Methylotuvimicrobium sp. KM2: one gene and its partner. The protein of the gene in region 2 interacts with the protein of the main gene of each other region in a pairwise test. Links are inferred from orthologs where the notes say so. Each region holds a gene or a part of one and is shown on either strand. Other genes may lie near its edges. The genes, in order: dnaE and dnaQ.

Region 1 (7,401 bases), 2.6 Mb from region 2 along the record:
TGTTTATGGCGTATACGCATGTCGCTCACGATTGCGTGATCGGCGATCATGTAATTATGGCTAACGGTGCGTCGCTGGCCGGCCATGTGCATTTATGCGACCACGCAATACTCGGCGGTTTCACGCTGGTTCATCAATTTACCCAAATAGGACAATACAGTTTTTCGGCGATGGGTAGCGCGATTACGCAGGACATACCGCCCTTCGTGATGGTCGGCGGTCGTCCAACGCGCCCGCACGGCATCAATTCAGTAGGTATGGAGCGCAATGGCGTGTCGCCGGAGGCCGTTCGGCAAATCAGAAAAGCCTATAAAATTCTTTATAAAATGAACCTAAAGCTCGAAGATGCAATCGAGGAAATGGAAGGCATGGCCGGCGACAGCGACGAGTTGTCGACGATGGTCAGTTTTCTGCGGAATGTGACTAGGGGCATTTTACGATAACTATGCAAAGAGTTGCCGGAGTCGACGAAGTCGGTCGAGGGTGTCTTGCCGGCGCCGTATTCGCAGCGGCAGTTGTTTTAGACCCGGATAAGCCGATTGCTGGTTTGAAGGATTCGAAGAAGATTTCCGAAAAGCAGCGTGAAGCACTGGCGTTGACCATCCGGCGGGATGCGCTATGTTGGGCCGTGGCGCGGGCGGAACCGAGCGAGATCGATCGCATCAATATTCTGCACGCGGCGCTGTTGGCGATGGCAAGAGCGATCGCCATGATCGATCCGGTTCCCGATTGGATTATCGTTGACGGCAGTCGCTATCCCCCGATCGATTTACCAGGAGAGGCCATGGTCAAAGCCGATTCGAATGTGCCGGAAGTTTCCGCGGCTTCAATATTGGCCAAGGTCGCTAGAGACAAAGAGATGCTGTTTTTGGAGCGGCTTTATCCAGGCTATGGTTTCAATTTGCATAAAGGCTATCCGACCCCATTGCATCGGCAACAATTAATGCAGTTGGGTATTACGCCGTTTCACAGAAAATCGTTCGCTCCGGTTAAGGCTCTGCTCTAACAAAAATTTCTCGCGCAGTGGCGCTGAGGCTCGCAGATTATACCTTTCCCACTTCAAATTTCGGCAATGCCAGAGGAGGCGTCGGGGTGTTCGACAAAGGCTTTGCCAGCATGGAGCTGGCATAGAGCCTACAGGGACGTATTCACGGCGTCCTTTGACGGACACCCCGGCGCCGAATTTTGATATACGATGAGTATAATACCGGATTGAAAAAGTGCATGGGGCATTCCGTATTTCTAAAATCATATTTTGCCGCGTCATTTCGTTAATGATTAACAGGGCTTAGGTTCTGCACTTCTCCGCGCCCCTGCGCCTCCGCGCGATAATACCTCATTCAACATGCAACCTTCATTCGTTCATCTTAGAGTTCATACCGAATTTTCATTGGTCGACGGTATTGTTCGAATCAAGCCGCTGATTAAAGCCTTAGCCGACATGAACATGCCGGCCGTCGCGGTTACCGAACAATCCAATCTATTTTCGTTGGTCAAATTCTACCGCGCCGCGCTAGGGCAAGGGATAAAGCCTGTTTCCGGCGCCGATGTACACATCTTCAATCCAGACGATCCGTCATCGCCTTACTGTCTAACGCTGTTGGTTAAAAACCTTAATGGTTATACGACGCTGACCGAATTGATTTCAAAGTCTTATCAGGAAGGGCAGCATCAAGGCGTGCCTATGGTTCAGCGCGAATGGATCACCGACAATCACAATGGGCTGATCGCCTTATCAGGAGCCATGAGCGGCGATATCGGCAGGGCCTTGTTGGCGGAAAATGTCGACGAGGCCAAACGCCTGGCCGAGGGATGGAGTCATTTATTCGAAGATTCCTTTTATCTCGAGTTGCAACGTGTCGGTAAAGCCGAGGAAGAACGCTATGTGGCGGCGGCTGTCGATTTGGCTCAACAAATGGAGCTGCCGGTCGTCGCGACCAATGATGTCCGATTTATTCGTCCGGAGGATTTCGATGCGCATGAAGTCAGGGTGTGTATTCATCAAGGACGGGTTTTAGATGACAATCGGCGGCCGAAAGATTACACCAATCAGCAATATCTGCGTAGCGGTGAAGAAATGCAGGGGCTGTTTGCCGATATCCCGGAAGCCTTGGAAAATTCGGTCGAAATCGCCAAGCGTTGTAATCTGGAGCTGACGCTAGGCGAAAATTATTTGCCCGACTTTCCGGTTCCGGAAGGCATGACGATCGATGACTATCTGATCGAAGTGTCCCGTCAGGGACTCGAAGAGCGCCTTCAACAACACCCGGCTTTCGGTTCCGGTAGCGAAGAAGAGAACCGCCGGGTTTATTACGACAGGCTCGAGACCGAGTTGAAAGTGATTACGCAGATGGGCTTTCCCGGTTACTTTCTGATCGTTGCCGACTTTATTCAATGGGCCAAGAACAACGCGATTCCGGTTGGACCGGGCAGGGGGTCTGGCGCCGGCTCGCTGGTAGCTTATGTCTTGAAAATTACCGACCTCGATCCGATCGAATTCGATCTTTTATTCGAACGCTTCTTGAATCCGGAGCGGGTTTCGATGCCCGACTTCGACGTCGATTTCTGTATGGACCGGCGCGATGAGGTTATCGACTATGTCGCGCGTCATTATGGTCGCGACCATGTCGCGCAGATCATTACCTATGGTTCGATGGCGGCAAAAGCGGTCGTGCGCGATGTCGGTCGAGTGCTTGGTTTTTCCTACGGCTTCGTCGACCGCTTGGCAAAACTGATTCCTTTCGAAATAGGCATGACGCTGACTAAGGCGCTGCAGGATAGCCCCGATCTCAAGCAGTTGTATGAGACTGAAGAGGAAGTCAAAACGCTGATCGATATGGCGAGATCGCTCGAGGGGGTTTCGCGTAATGCCGGTAAACATGCCGGAGGGGTAGTGATTTCGCCGACCAAGTTGACCGATTTTACGCCGCTTTATTGCGAGCAGGGCGGCGGCAACCTGGTCACGCAGTTCGACAAGGATGATGTCGAGGCGGTTGGTCTGGTCAAGTTCGACTTTTTGGGGCTTCGAACCCTGACGATCATCGATTGGGCACTCGAGACGATTAACCTAAAGAAGCAGCAAATAGGCGAGGCTATCGTCGATATTAGCACGATTCCGCGCGACGATTCGGCCTCCTATGAATTATTGAAGAAAGCGCAGACGACCGCGGTGTTTCAGTTGGAATCGCGCGGCATGAAAGAGTTGATCAAAAAGCTCAAGCCCGATTGTTTCGACGATATCATCGCCTTGGTGGCTTTGTTTCGGCCCGGTCCGCTCGAGTCCGGCATGGTCGACGATTACATCAACGTCAAGCACGGCGCGAAAGCCGAATATGCCCATCCCATGCTGGAGCCGATTCTTAAATCGACTAACGGCGTTATTTTGTATCAAGAGCAGGTCATGCAGATCGCTCGTGAACTGGCCGGCTATACCCTCGGCGGTGCGGACATGCTGCGCCGCGCGATGGGTAAGAAAAAACCCGAGGAGATGGCCAAGCAGCGCGAAATTTTCACAGAAGGTGCGGTCGCGAATAACATCGAGGAAAGCGTCGCGACTTATATCTTCGATTTGATGGAAAAGTTTGCCGGCTACGGTTTCAACAAATCGCATTCGGCAGCCTATGCCTTGGTCGCTTATCAAACCGCCTGGCTGAAGGCGCATTATCCGGCTGAGTTTATGGCGGCGGTGCTGTCTTCCGATATGGACAATACCGATAAAGTCGTGGTGTTGATTGAAGAATGCCGCGAAATGAAATTGGCTATTTGCCCGCCCGATCTCAACGAATCGAATTATCGTTTCACGGTCAACGACAAAGGTCAAATCGTGTATGGAATCGGTGCAATCAAGGGGGTCGGCGAATCCGCGATCGAGGATTTATTAAAAGAACGCGAAGCTAACGGATCTTACGCAGGGCTGTACGATTTATGCAAGCGCGTTGATTTGAGGAAGGTCAATCGTCGTGTGCTTGAGGCCTTGATTCGGGCGGGTGCGTTCGATCGGATTGATGCCAATCGAGCGGCGCATTTGGCGGAATTGCCAATTGCATTACGGGTGGCCGAACAGTACGGCAAGATGGCCCAAACCGGACAAAACGACTTGTTCGGTTTGGGCATGCCCGATGAGGACGACAGGATACAGGAGGACGTCTATACGACTCAAGCCGAGCCTTGGACCGAATCGGAGCGATTGGCCGCCGAAAAGCAGACCTTGGGCTTGTTCTTGACCGGACATCCGATTACGCAATATGAATCGGAATTGAAGCATATCGTGCATGGCAAGATTGGTAAGATCTTGGGTGATGTTGAGCGCACGCGAGGAAAAATGGAGGCGCGCACCGCAGGACTAGTCGTGGAATTACGGACGCGGCAAAATAAAAACGGCAAAACGATGGGGTTTGCGACCTTGGATGATCGGTCCGGCCGTCTTGAATTGGCAATTTTCGGCGACAGTTACGAAAGATACCGCGATTTATTGTCTAAGGATGCCTTGCTGGTCGCAGAGGGCGGTGTTGCGATTGACGATTTTAGCGGCATGCTGAGATTGACGGTCGATAAACTATACAGTATCGAAGACGCACGGAATCAATATGCCCGATGTCTTTCGTTGCAGTGGGCGAATACGAATGAACAGCGCGATGCAAAGTCGTTCGTCGATAAGCTCGATGATACGCTGCAACCGTTTAAGGGTGGTTCTTGCCCTATTGTACTTGCTTATCGTTCCGCAACAGCCAAGTCATCGCTACAATTCGGCGATGAATGGCGCGTGCATCCTTCGGATGAATTGGTCTTGCGGTTAAAGCGTTTGCTGGGGGCGGATGCTGTTGAGGTTAGATATAGGTGAGGGGAAAGGGGAAATTAGAACTTGACAAGTAGTTTAAACTCCGAATCATTTCACTATTCACTATTCACTATTCACTATTCACTATTCACTATTCACTATTCACTATTCACTATTCACTATTCACTTGTGTTCGGGGTTTTAGTGTTATTTTGATTTTGTTATGATTCATGCATGAATGAATTTATTGGACCTACGGTCGACATTAGCGATAAGGATAGTTTGGAATGGAAGCATTTCGCCAACTTGGAGAAGGAAACCTTGCGCGGGCGTTGGCGTAAACCAACAGGACTCGGTGTATTGAATAGCTTAAATGCTGGACGCTGGTCGCGCGAGACGTTGGAGCGTCATGTCGGCAAGTTTGCCGGCCAGTTTGACTTGCGCGGTATTCCTTTGCCGAATGCCGAATTGTCGAAACTCGATCTGTCGAACATCGACTTCTTTTATGCCGATTTGTCCGGCGCTGATTTGTCCTACAGTAATTTATCCGACAGTTATTTGTCGGAGAGCGATATTTCCGGTGCGCGATTCGATTTTGCCGTACTTAATAGGGCTTTGCTCGACAATGTGCGTTTCAATAGTTCCACGCGTTTTTTAGGCGTCAATTTGCATGCAGTCAACTTTACGTTGGCAACCTTGTTATATGATTTAGCCTTGTCGCAGCAACGTATTCAGCAATTGGATAGGCATTATCCGGTATTCGCCTGTTTTTTACGCTGGTCCTGCGATTATGGTCGTTCATTTTCGCGATATGCGCTATGGGTTGTGGGTTTCGTGTTAGCTTATGCTGCAATTTTTTGGGGTTTGATGGATCGCTCGTTTTTGGACTGTCTGTATTTTTCACTGACGACATTTACGACGGTCGGTTATGGCGATATCGTACCGGTCGGTTCTCTGCAAAAACTGTTAGCGATGTCCGAAATGGCGATAGGTTATTTGATGGGCGGGTTATTGGTCGGTATTTTAGCCAAGCGGGTTATTGGGTGATGTTTTTTGACTGAAATAGCGAGAGAATTTCATGGGGTTCCTTCTGTAGGCCTCACGGTTGCCGTTATTTTGGTTCCGGCAACCGTGAGTTTAAAAGGGATTAATGTTTAGACGTCCGATTCGCTTTCGGATTTAACAACGGGTTTGCTGTCGGTATTGTTGTCCGGTTTAGCGCCGGTAGCGTCTTGTTCACGGCGAGGCTTCTCGTCTTGTGTTTTAACCACTTCTGCCGATTTCGGGCCTTCATCGGCTTGAGTTGGAACGTTCGGTCCGCTGGTTTCGTCCTGTTGTGAGGATTCCGGTTTTCGGTAATTCGGGTTCCGAGGACGACGTCTATTCGGGCCTCTTCTTCCATTTCTGGATGGCGATTTTTTTACCGGTTGTTCGACAGCTTCATTCGTCGTTTTGTCCGGCTCAACCGATTGTTGAGCGACTTCTTCAGTAATGGTCTCTTTCTGTTCGTCAGGTTTTGTTTCACGCTTATTGGCGGGCCTTTTAGGTCGGTTACTTCGACTTCCCGGTCCACGTTTGTTATCGCGTTTTTTGCCCTGCGTTCTTTCTTCGCCTTCTTTTCGTTCCTGTTTTTTGGCTGGCTGGGGTGTGGCTGTCGTTTCTTCTTTACCGCCGACCAATTTTTGCCAAAAGCGCTTAATCAGGCTGGCCGAGGTATTGCGATTTTGTACCGGCGCAGGCGCATCGGGTAGAAATTCTTTAATAGCCGCTTGTTCGGCTTTGGGCTTGATCTGTTGCGCGAACTCAGGAAGCGGAATATCTTCTTCCTTGATTTGTAAATAGCTAGGTTTTTCCTCGATCGCATCCTTGGCTTTGATTCGGTCTATCGTGTAAGCCGGCGTTTCCAGGTGTTTGCTCGGCAGAATCACGATGCCGACTTTTAATCGAGACTCGATCAATTCGATAGCTGGCCGCTTTTCATTGAGCAGGAAAGTCGCGCTTTCGATCGGCAAATGCGCGATGACTTTTTCGGTGCCGGGTTTCATCGCTTCTTCTTCCAGTACGCGCAGCACTGCCAATGCGACCGATTCGACATTACGGATCGTTCCTTGGCCTTTACAGCGTGGGCAGATTAGTTGCGTGGATTCTCCTAGCGAAGGTCGAAGCCGCTGTCTAGACATTTCCAGCAAGCCGAATCGCGAAATACGGCTGGTTTGTATACGAGCGCGATCGATTTTTAACGCATCGCGTAAGCGGTTTTCGACCGCGCGTTGATTTTTATTGGCCATCATATCGATGAAGTCGATCACGAACAAACCGCCCAAATCGCGAAGCCGTAACTGACGAGCGATTTCATCGGCGGCTTCAAGGTTGGTGTTCAAAGCGGTTTCTTCGATGTCGCTGCCTTTGGTCGCGCGTGCCGAGTTAATATCGATCGAGGTCAATGCTTCGGTATGATCGATCACGATCGAGCCGCCGGATGGCAGCGATACTTCGCGTCCGTAGGCGATTTCGATTTGCGATTCGATTTGATAGCGACTAAACAACGGTACCGAATCCTGATAGAGTTTCGCTTTAGACAAAAAGTGCGGCATGACCTGTTTCAAAAACTTTTGCACCAGGTG
Region 2 (6,314 bases):
CCGAAGCGCAAATGCAGCAAATGATGCAACAGGGCCTTAAGATGCAGGAATGTTTCGGCCAAATTGATCCTTCAGCGATGGAACGGCTTTCCGAACGCGGCCAATCGATCGATGCCGAAATAACGGCACTGTGCCGCGCCGGCAATCGAGACCAAGCGCAAAGCAAAGCAATGGCCTTTGCCCGTGAGATGGCAAGCGACCCGGTTATTCAGGCGATGAAAAAATGCGGAGAAGGCATGGCAGATATGTTACCTAAAATAGTCACCGAATCCGAAGATTATGACGACCCGGAAACCTCAAGCCGTCACGTTTGCGATAATCGCTAAGTAACGGGCATGAAATAAGTTAGGCCAGTAACTCCTGAGGGACGAGTTATTTAAGGCTATGTCCGCGTTAATAGCTGATACTTTATGAATTTAAAGCCAACATAAAACCCAAGGATACAACTCTGAATAAACCTATCGGAGATCAAAATTCGGCACCGGGGTGGCCCGCCAAAGGACGCCGTGAATACGTCCATGTAGGCTCTATGCCAGCTCCATGCCAGCCCTCACCTAACGCTAGGTGAGGGGCCGGGCACCCCGGTGCCTCCTAAGGCACTGCCGAATTTTGAAGTGCGAAAGGTATAACTTTCCTTTTTTCAATATCGCGCCAATGGTTGAAAGGAGGGTACGGTTGCTCGATTGACAGGTGTCGGCAGCAGGGAGCTGCCGTCAAGCCTACATGGACGTATTCACGGCGTCCTGTCAAGCGAGTAATCGTACCCTCTTCCACGCTCAGAGTATTGGAAAGCAATCATTGACTATTTCCTAAGTGGTTTATTTAGTAGGGAAGTGAACCGTTTCAACTGCTAACGCGAACATAGCCTTATTTAACACGTCCCCAACGTTTCGGCTTGCTTCGGCCAAGGATGGCGCCCTAATACAAGCCATCCTTGGCCATCAGATTCCGCGGTCAAGCGGATGGATTCACGGCGTCCTGTCAAGCAAGCCTCAAAACCCTCAACAAAGCTCATATCTCCAGGACATTATTTATCATGAAATACTTAGCCAAGGCTAAAGCCGCCGGAAGTTTTCATCGATAGAGTCAAAATCAAAAAAACGCCGTTCTTGTCAATCTATTTTTACCGGTTTGATTAATATGAGGTATAATTGCGGGCTTAACTCCCCTCCGCGCCACGCGTCTTAAATTTACCCACAGGCTTTGCATGTCCAACGATGTTTCCTCTTTTCCAACTTTTCGTGAATTAACTCTAATCGAACCGGTGCTTAAAGCATTGGATGATGTCGGTTACGAATCCCCCTCCCCGATTCAAGCTCAAACCATTCCGCACTTAATGCAAGGCAAGGATGTTCTAGGCCAGGCGCAAACAGGCACCGGTAAGACCGCAGCTTTTGCTCTTCCGATATTATCTCGACTCGACCTAAAAAAAACCGAACCGCAAGTTTTGGTTCTAGCCCCTACCCGCGAACTGGCCATACAAGTGGCCGAGGCTTTTCAGCGCTATGCCGCTCATTTAAAAGGTTTTCATGTATTGCCGATCTACGGCGGGCAAGACTACACGACGCAACTTCGCCAGCTCAAACGCGGCCCGCACGTTATCGTCGGCACACCGGGACGGGTCATGGATCATATGCGTAAAGGCACGCTAAGGCTGGGCGAATTAAGCTGCTTGGTGCTCGACGAAGCCGACGAAATGCTTCGCATGGGCTTTATAGACGATGTTGAATGGATTTTGGAACAAACCCCCAAACAACGCCAAATCGCCCTGTTTTCGGCAACGATGCCGGCACCCATACGCAAAATCGCACAAACGTATTTACATGACCCCGAGGAAATCACGGTCAAGGTCCGCACGTCGACCGCCGAAACGATACGTCAACGCTACTGGCTAGTCAGCGGAGTCCATAAGCTCGACGCACTAACCCGCATTTTGGAATCGGAAACCTTCGACGGCATCATTATTTTTGTCCGGACTAAAACCGCGACGGTCGAACTGGCCGAAAAACTCGAAGCACGCGGCTATTCGGCAGCGGCAATCAATGGCGATATGTCGCAAGCACTGCGCGAAAGAACCATCGCGCATTTGAAAAACGGTAAATTGGATATTCTAATTGCCACCGACGTGGCGGCGCGGGGTCTCGATGTCGAACGGATCAGCCACGTCATCAATTACGATATTCCCTACGATACCGAGGCCTATATTCACCGCATCGGCAGAACCGGCCGTGCCGGTCGAACCGGCGATGCGATATTGTTTGTCGCACCGCGTGAAAGAAGACTGCTCAGTAATATCGAGAAAGCAACTCGTCAAAAAGTCGCAGAAATGGGACTGCCTTCGACCGAAATTATTAACAATAAAAGGATTGCCCGATTCAAACAACGCATTACCGATACACTGGCCGCGGAAGAATTGAGTTTTTTTATTCAATTGATGGAACAATACCAAAACGAACATAATGTATCGGCAATCGAAATTGCTGCAGCCTTGGCAAAACAAGTCCAAGGCGAAACACCGTTGCTTATGAAAAACCCGCCCAAAAAAGAAACCGAACGCCGCGAACGAAAAGACTCGATAGACCGAGAATCCGGGACGGAACGCAAGAGCAAGCGTAAGGCAAACCCCGACATTGAAATGGAAACCTACCGTATCGAAGTCGGCAAAGCGCATGGTGTCAAGCCCGGCAACATCGTCGGCGCTATCGCTAATGAGACAGGACTTGACGGGGATCATATCGCACGAATCAAAATCGAGGAAAACTACAGCACCGTTGAGCTTCCTGCCGGCATGCCCAAGGATATTTTCCAAGAACTAAAAAAAGTAAGGGTTGCCGGTCAGCAATTGAATATTTCCAGAATGGGCGAAACCTTGAAAAAAACTTTCAAGGCTAAAAAACGTGACGGTTCGGATAACAAGCGAAGAAAAGCCAAGGCCGGCAGTTAGGATTTCGTAAAAAATAACTCCCTGGCGCCATGAGTTTTGCAGCGGGTCCGGTAACTCGCTTTACAGACCCGGCACCTAACGTCCATAGCCCTTTGGCGATATGGCTAATTGTCTAAGATAATTCAGGTGTTGGGTAAATACGTCCCTGTAGGCTCGACGGCGGCTCCCTGCCGCCGACGCCTGTCGGTCGAGCGACCGCACCCCATTCGGAACCGACATTGATTTTTTTATATCAAAAAATTAGATAAGGAATGCAAAACTGCGAACTTTCACAGTAAAAAGGCCCGGTCAATTCTTCCAAAGACAAACTCCGCCCGCTTTTTCAATGGCCGCCAAGCGACGCTGATGTTCGGCAACCTCTTCGGCATCGCATTGGATCACTTTTAGCCTGGGACGATTGGAAGGTAGACGCACAATAACCGACTCGCTCCCACCCTCCTCTTCCGACGATATTTCTTCATCCAACAATGAAGCCTGTCCACCGGTCATCAATAGGTAGACATCCGCCAGAATTTCCGCATCCAAAAGCGCGCCATGTAAATCTCGATGACTGTTATCGATGCCATAACGCTTGCATAAGGCATCCAAACTATTTCGCTGCCCGGGATGTTTTTTTCTGGCAAACGTCAAGGTATCGAATACCGAACTGTAACTCTCGACAACTCCGGTCCCATTATTCAATAAGCCGAATTCATGATTTAAAAACCCAACATCGAATGGGGCGTTGTGAATGACCAATTCGGCATCGCGAATAAAATTGATGAAGTCTTCGACTATCGAGGAAAATACCGGTTTATCGGCCAAAAACTCATTAGTAATTCCATGAACCTCGACCGCACCGGCATCGATTTCCCGTTCCGGATTGATGTAGACATGAAAATGGCGACCGCTTAGGCGGCGGTTCAATAATTCAACACAGCCTATCTCAATGACACGATGCCCTTCTTGCGGATTAAGCCCTGTCGTTTCGGTATCCAGCACGATTTGCCGTATGGTCGGCTTACTCATTACACATAGCCCTCTAGATGAAAACATTTCCGAATGAAGTCCGCGATATCCTGAACTTCTTCAAGGCAGACCGAATGCGCCATCGGGTATTCTTTCCAGTCCACTGAATAGCCCATTGACATCAATGCCTCGAAAGCGGCTCTGCCCACTTCACGCGCAACGACATTATCAAACGAACCGTGCGCCATCATTATCGGAAGCGATCGATTTACCTCGGAAAGCGCCGGAACGATTTCAGGCCATGTCGGTAAATAGCAAGAAAGCGCTAGGATACCCGCCAATCGATGCGGACATTTCAAACCGACATCGAGCGCAATCACGCCGCCCTGCGAAAACCCAGCCAGCAAGATATTTTCGGAAGGCACGCCTCCTTCAATTTCCCTGTCTATCAATTTCAAGATCGACGCCGACGACTCGGCAATACCGGCCTTGTCGACTTGCCGTTCCAATGACATATCCATAATGTCATACCAAGCACGCATCGCCATCCCGCCATTGATCGTAACCGGGCGCACAGGCGCATTAGGAAAACAAAAGCGAATACCCAAATCATCGGGCAATCCCAATTCCGGAACAATGCTCTCAAAGTCATGCCCATCGGCCCCCAAGCCATGCATCCAAATAATCGTATACCGATGCGGCGCCCTAGGAGCAATTTCAACCCAATCAATCTCACCCGTCATTTTTTCGATTCCCCGCCCCTTCACCATTCATCTTTCACCATTCATCTTTCACCATTCATCTTTCATCTTTCATCTTTCACCTTTCACCTTTCACCTTTCACCTTTCACCTTTCACCTTTCACCTTTCACCTTTCATCTTTCATCTTTCATCTTTCCCCTTTCCTTACCCAAACCTCAAAATCCGCACTCGTCATTGGCCGAGAAAAATAATATCCTTGAAACACTCGACATCCCTTGTTGTACAGAAAGTCTCTTTGCTCCTCGGTTTCGACTCCCTCGGCAATGACATCGATTCCGAGATTATGAGCCATATTGATGATGGTCTCGATAATAATGGCATCGTTGAAATCGGTAGTAATATCTCTGACAAAACTCTTGTCGATTTTTAATTCGTCCAGCGGCAACTGCTTGAGATAGGTCAATGACGAATATCCCGTCCCAAAATCGTCTATCGAGATTTTTACACCCAATTGTTTCAAGGCTCGCATTTTTTCGACCGTGTCATCGATATTATCGATCACGATACCCTCGGTTAATTCGATAACGAAACGCGAGGCCGGGACCTCATACTGCCTTATCGCGCCAGCAATTTGATCGACAAAGTCTTGCTGACGAAATTGCTTAGAGCTGACATTGATCGAGATATGCTGTATGTCCAAGCCGTTATCGAGCCACTTCCGCATTTGCGCGCAAGACTCGCGAAAAACCCAGATACCCAAAGGCACAATCAAACCCGCTTCTTCGGCAACCGGTATAAATTGGTCGGGAGCGATTAAACCTTTTTGCCCATGCTCCCAGCGAATCAAGGCTTCCGAACCGGAAAGCCGCCCTAAACGATCGGTTTGCGGCTGGTAATACAAAATAAAATCCTGATTTTCGATTGCCGAACGCAACTCTTTTTCTAAAAACATTCGGGCATCGGCAGCCTCTTGAATGCTCTGATGAAAAAAGCTTATCGTATTGCGCCCTTTAGCCTTGGATTGATACATAGCCTTGTCGGCCTGTTGCAAAATCTGATTGGCCGTTTGACCGCTATCCGGAAACAAAGCGATACCAATACTCTGCGAACAATGATGCTCGAAATCTCCAAAAAAATATGGCCGATTTAGTACACACCTTACTTTTTCGGCAACATGTAAGGCCTCATCGCTAGCTGCTTCAAGACTGCTTTTATTGGCATGAATCAATATAACGAATTCGTCTCCGCCCAGTCTTGACGGTATGTCTTCTTCCCTAAGCGAATCCTTCAAACGGTTCGCAACTTGAATCAACAATTCATCCCCGACATGATGCCCTAACGAGTCGTTCAACACTTTGAATCGATCCAAATCGAGAAAAATAATAGACCCGAAAGTCCCTTGGCGTTTACTCACAGCCAATTCGTTGGAAAGCTGATTCACCAGTAAACGGCGATTAGCCAGAGCTGTCAGCGGGTCATAAAAAGCAAGATCGTGAATCTCGTTTTCCGCTTTCTTTTTCTCGGTAATATCATAAAAAATAGCGACAAAATGCGTCGGATCGCCTTTTTCATTCTTAACGGCCGTGATCGTTTGCCATGTCGGAATATTTTCTCCATTCTTGCGCCGATTCCAAATTTCGCCTTCGAATTTGCCTACCGTCAGCAAATGCCGCCAAAGCTCGTCATAAAAATCATCATGATGACGATCGGATTGTAATAT

Evidence for each region.
Region 1: the proteins of dnaQ (region 2) and dnaE interact in binary tests that used the Escherichia coli proteins (3 or more experiments, as listed by UniProt). The link is inferred for Methylotuvimicrobium sp. KM2 from one-to-one orthologs.

Annotation. Positions count from the first base shown.
Region 1 is NZ_CP150634.1:3,833,167-3,840,567, reverse strand. What follows is about bases 998-5,040. They hold dnaE (DNA polymerase III subunit alpha), read left to right. Parts: upstream 998-1,345; coding sequence 1,346-4,840; downstream 4,841-5,040. Other genes in these bases: WJM45_RS16060 (ion channel), read left to right, coding at 5,012-5,040; rnhB (ribonuclease HII), read left to right, coding at 998-1,006. Also shown: lpxA (acyl-ACP--UDP-N-acetylglucosamine O-acyltransferase), read left to right, coding at 1-443; more of rnhB, read left to right, coding at 446-997; more of WJM45_RS16060, read left to right, coding at 5,041-5,824; WJM45_RS16055 (Rne/Rng family ribonuclease), read right to left, coding at 5,932-7,401. UniProt on the Escherichia coli protein: DNA polymerase III is a complex, multichain enzyme responsible for most of the replicative synthesis in bacteria. This DNA polymerase also exhibits 3' to 5' exonuclease activity. The alpha chain is the DNA polymerase catalytic subunit.
Region 2 is NZ_CP150634.1:1,256,552-1,262,865, reverse strand. Bases 2,093-5,048 are described here. They hold dnaQ (DNA polymerase III subunit epsilon), read right to left. Parts: upstream 3,953-5,048; coding sequence 3,233-3,952; downstream 2,093-3,232. Other genes in these bases: WJM45_RS05575 (EAL domain-containing protein), read right to left, coding at 4,782-5,048; WJM45_RS05580 (carboxylesterase), read right to left, coding at 3,952-4,635; WJM45_RS05590 (DEAD/DEAH box helicase), read left to right, coding at 2,093-2,944. Also shown: WJM45_RS05595 (hypothetical protein), read left to right, coding at 1-326; more of WJM45_RS05590, read left to right, coding at 1,208-2,092; more of WJM45_RS05575, read right to left, coding at 5,049-6,314. UniProt on the Escherichia coli protein: DNA polymerase III is a complex, multichain enzyme responsible for most of the replicative synthesis in bacteria. The epsilon subunit contain the editing function and is a proofreading 3'-5' exonuclease.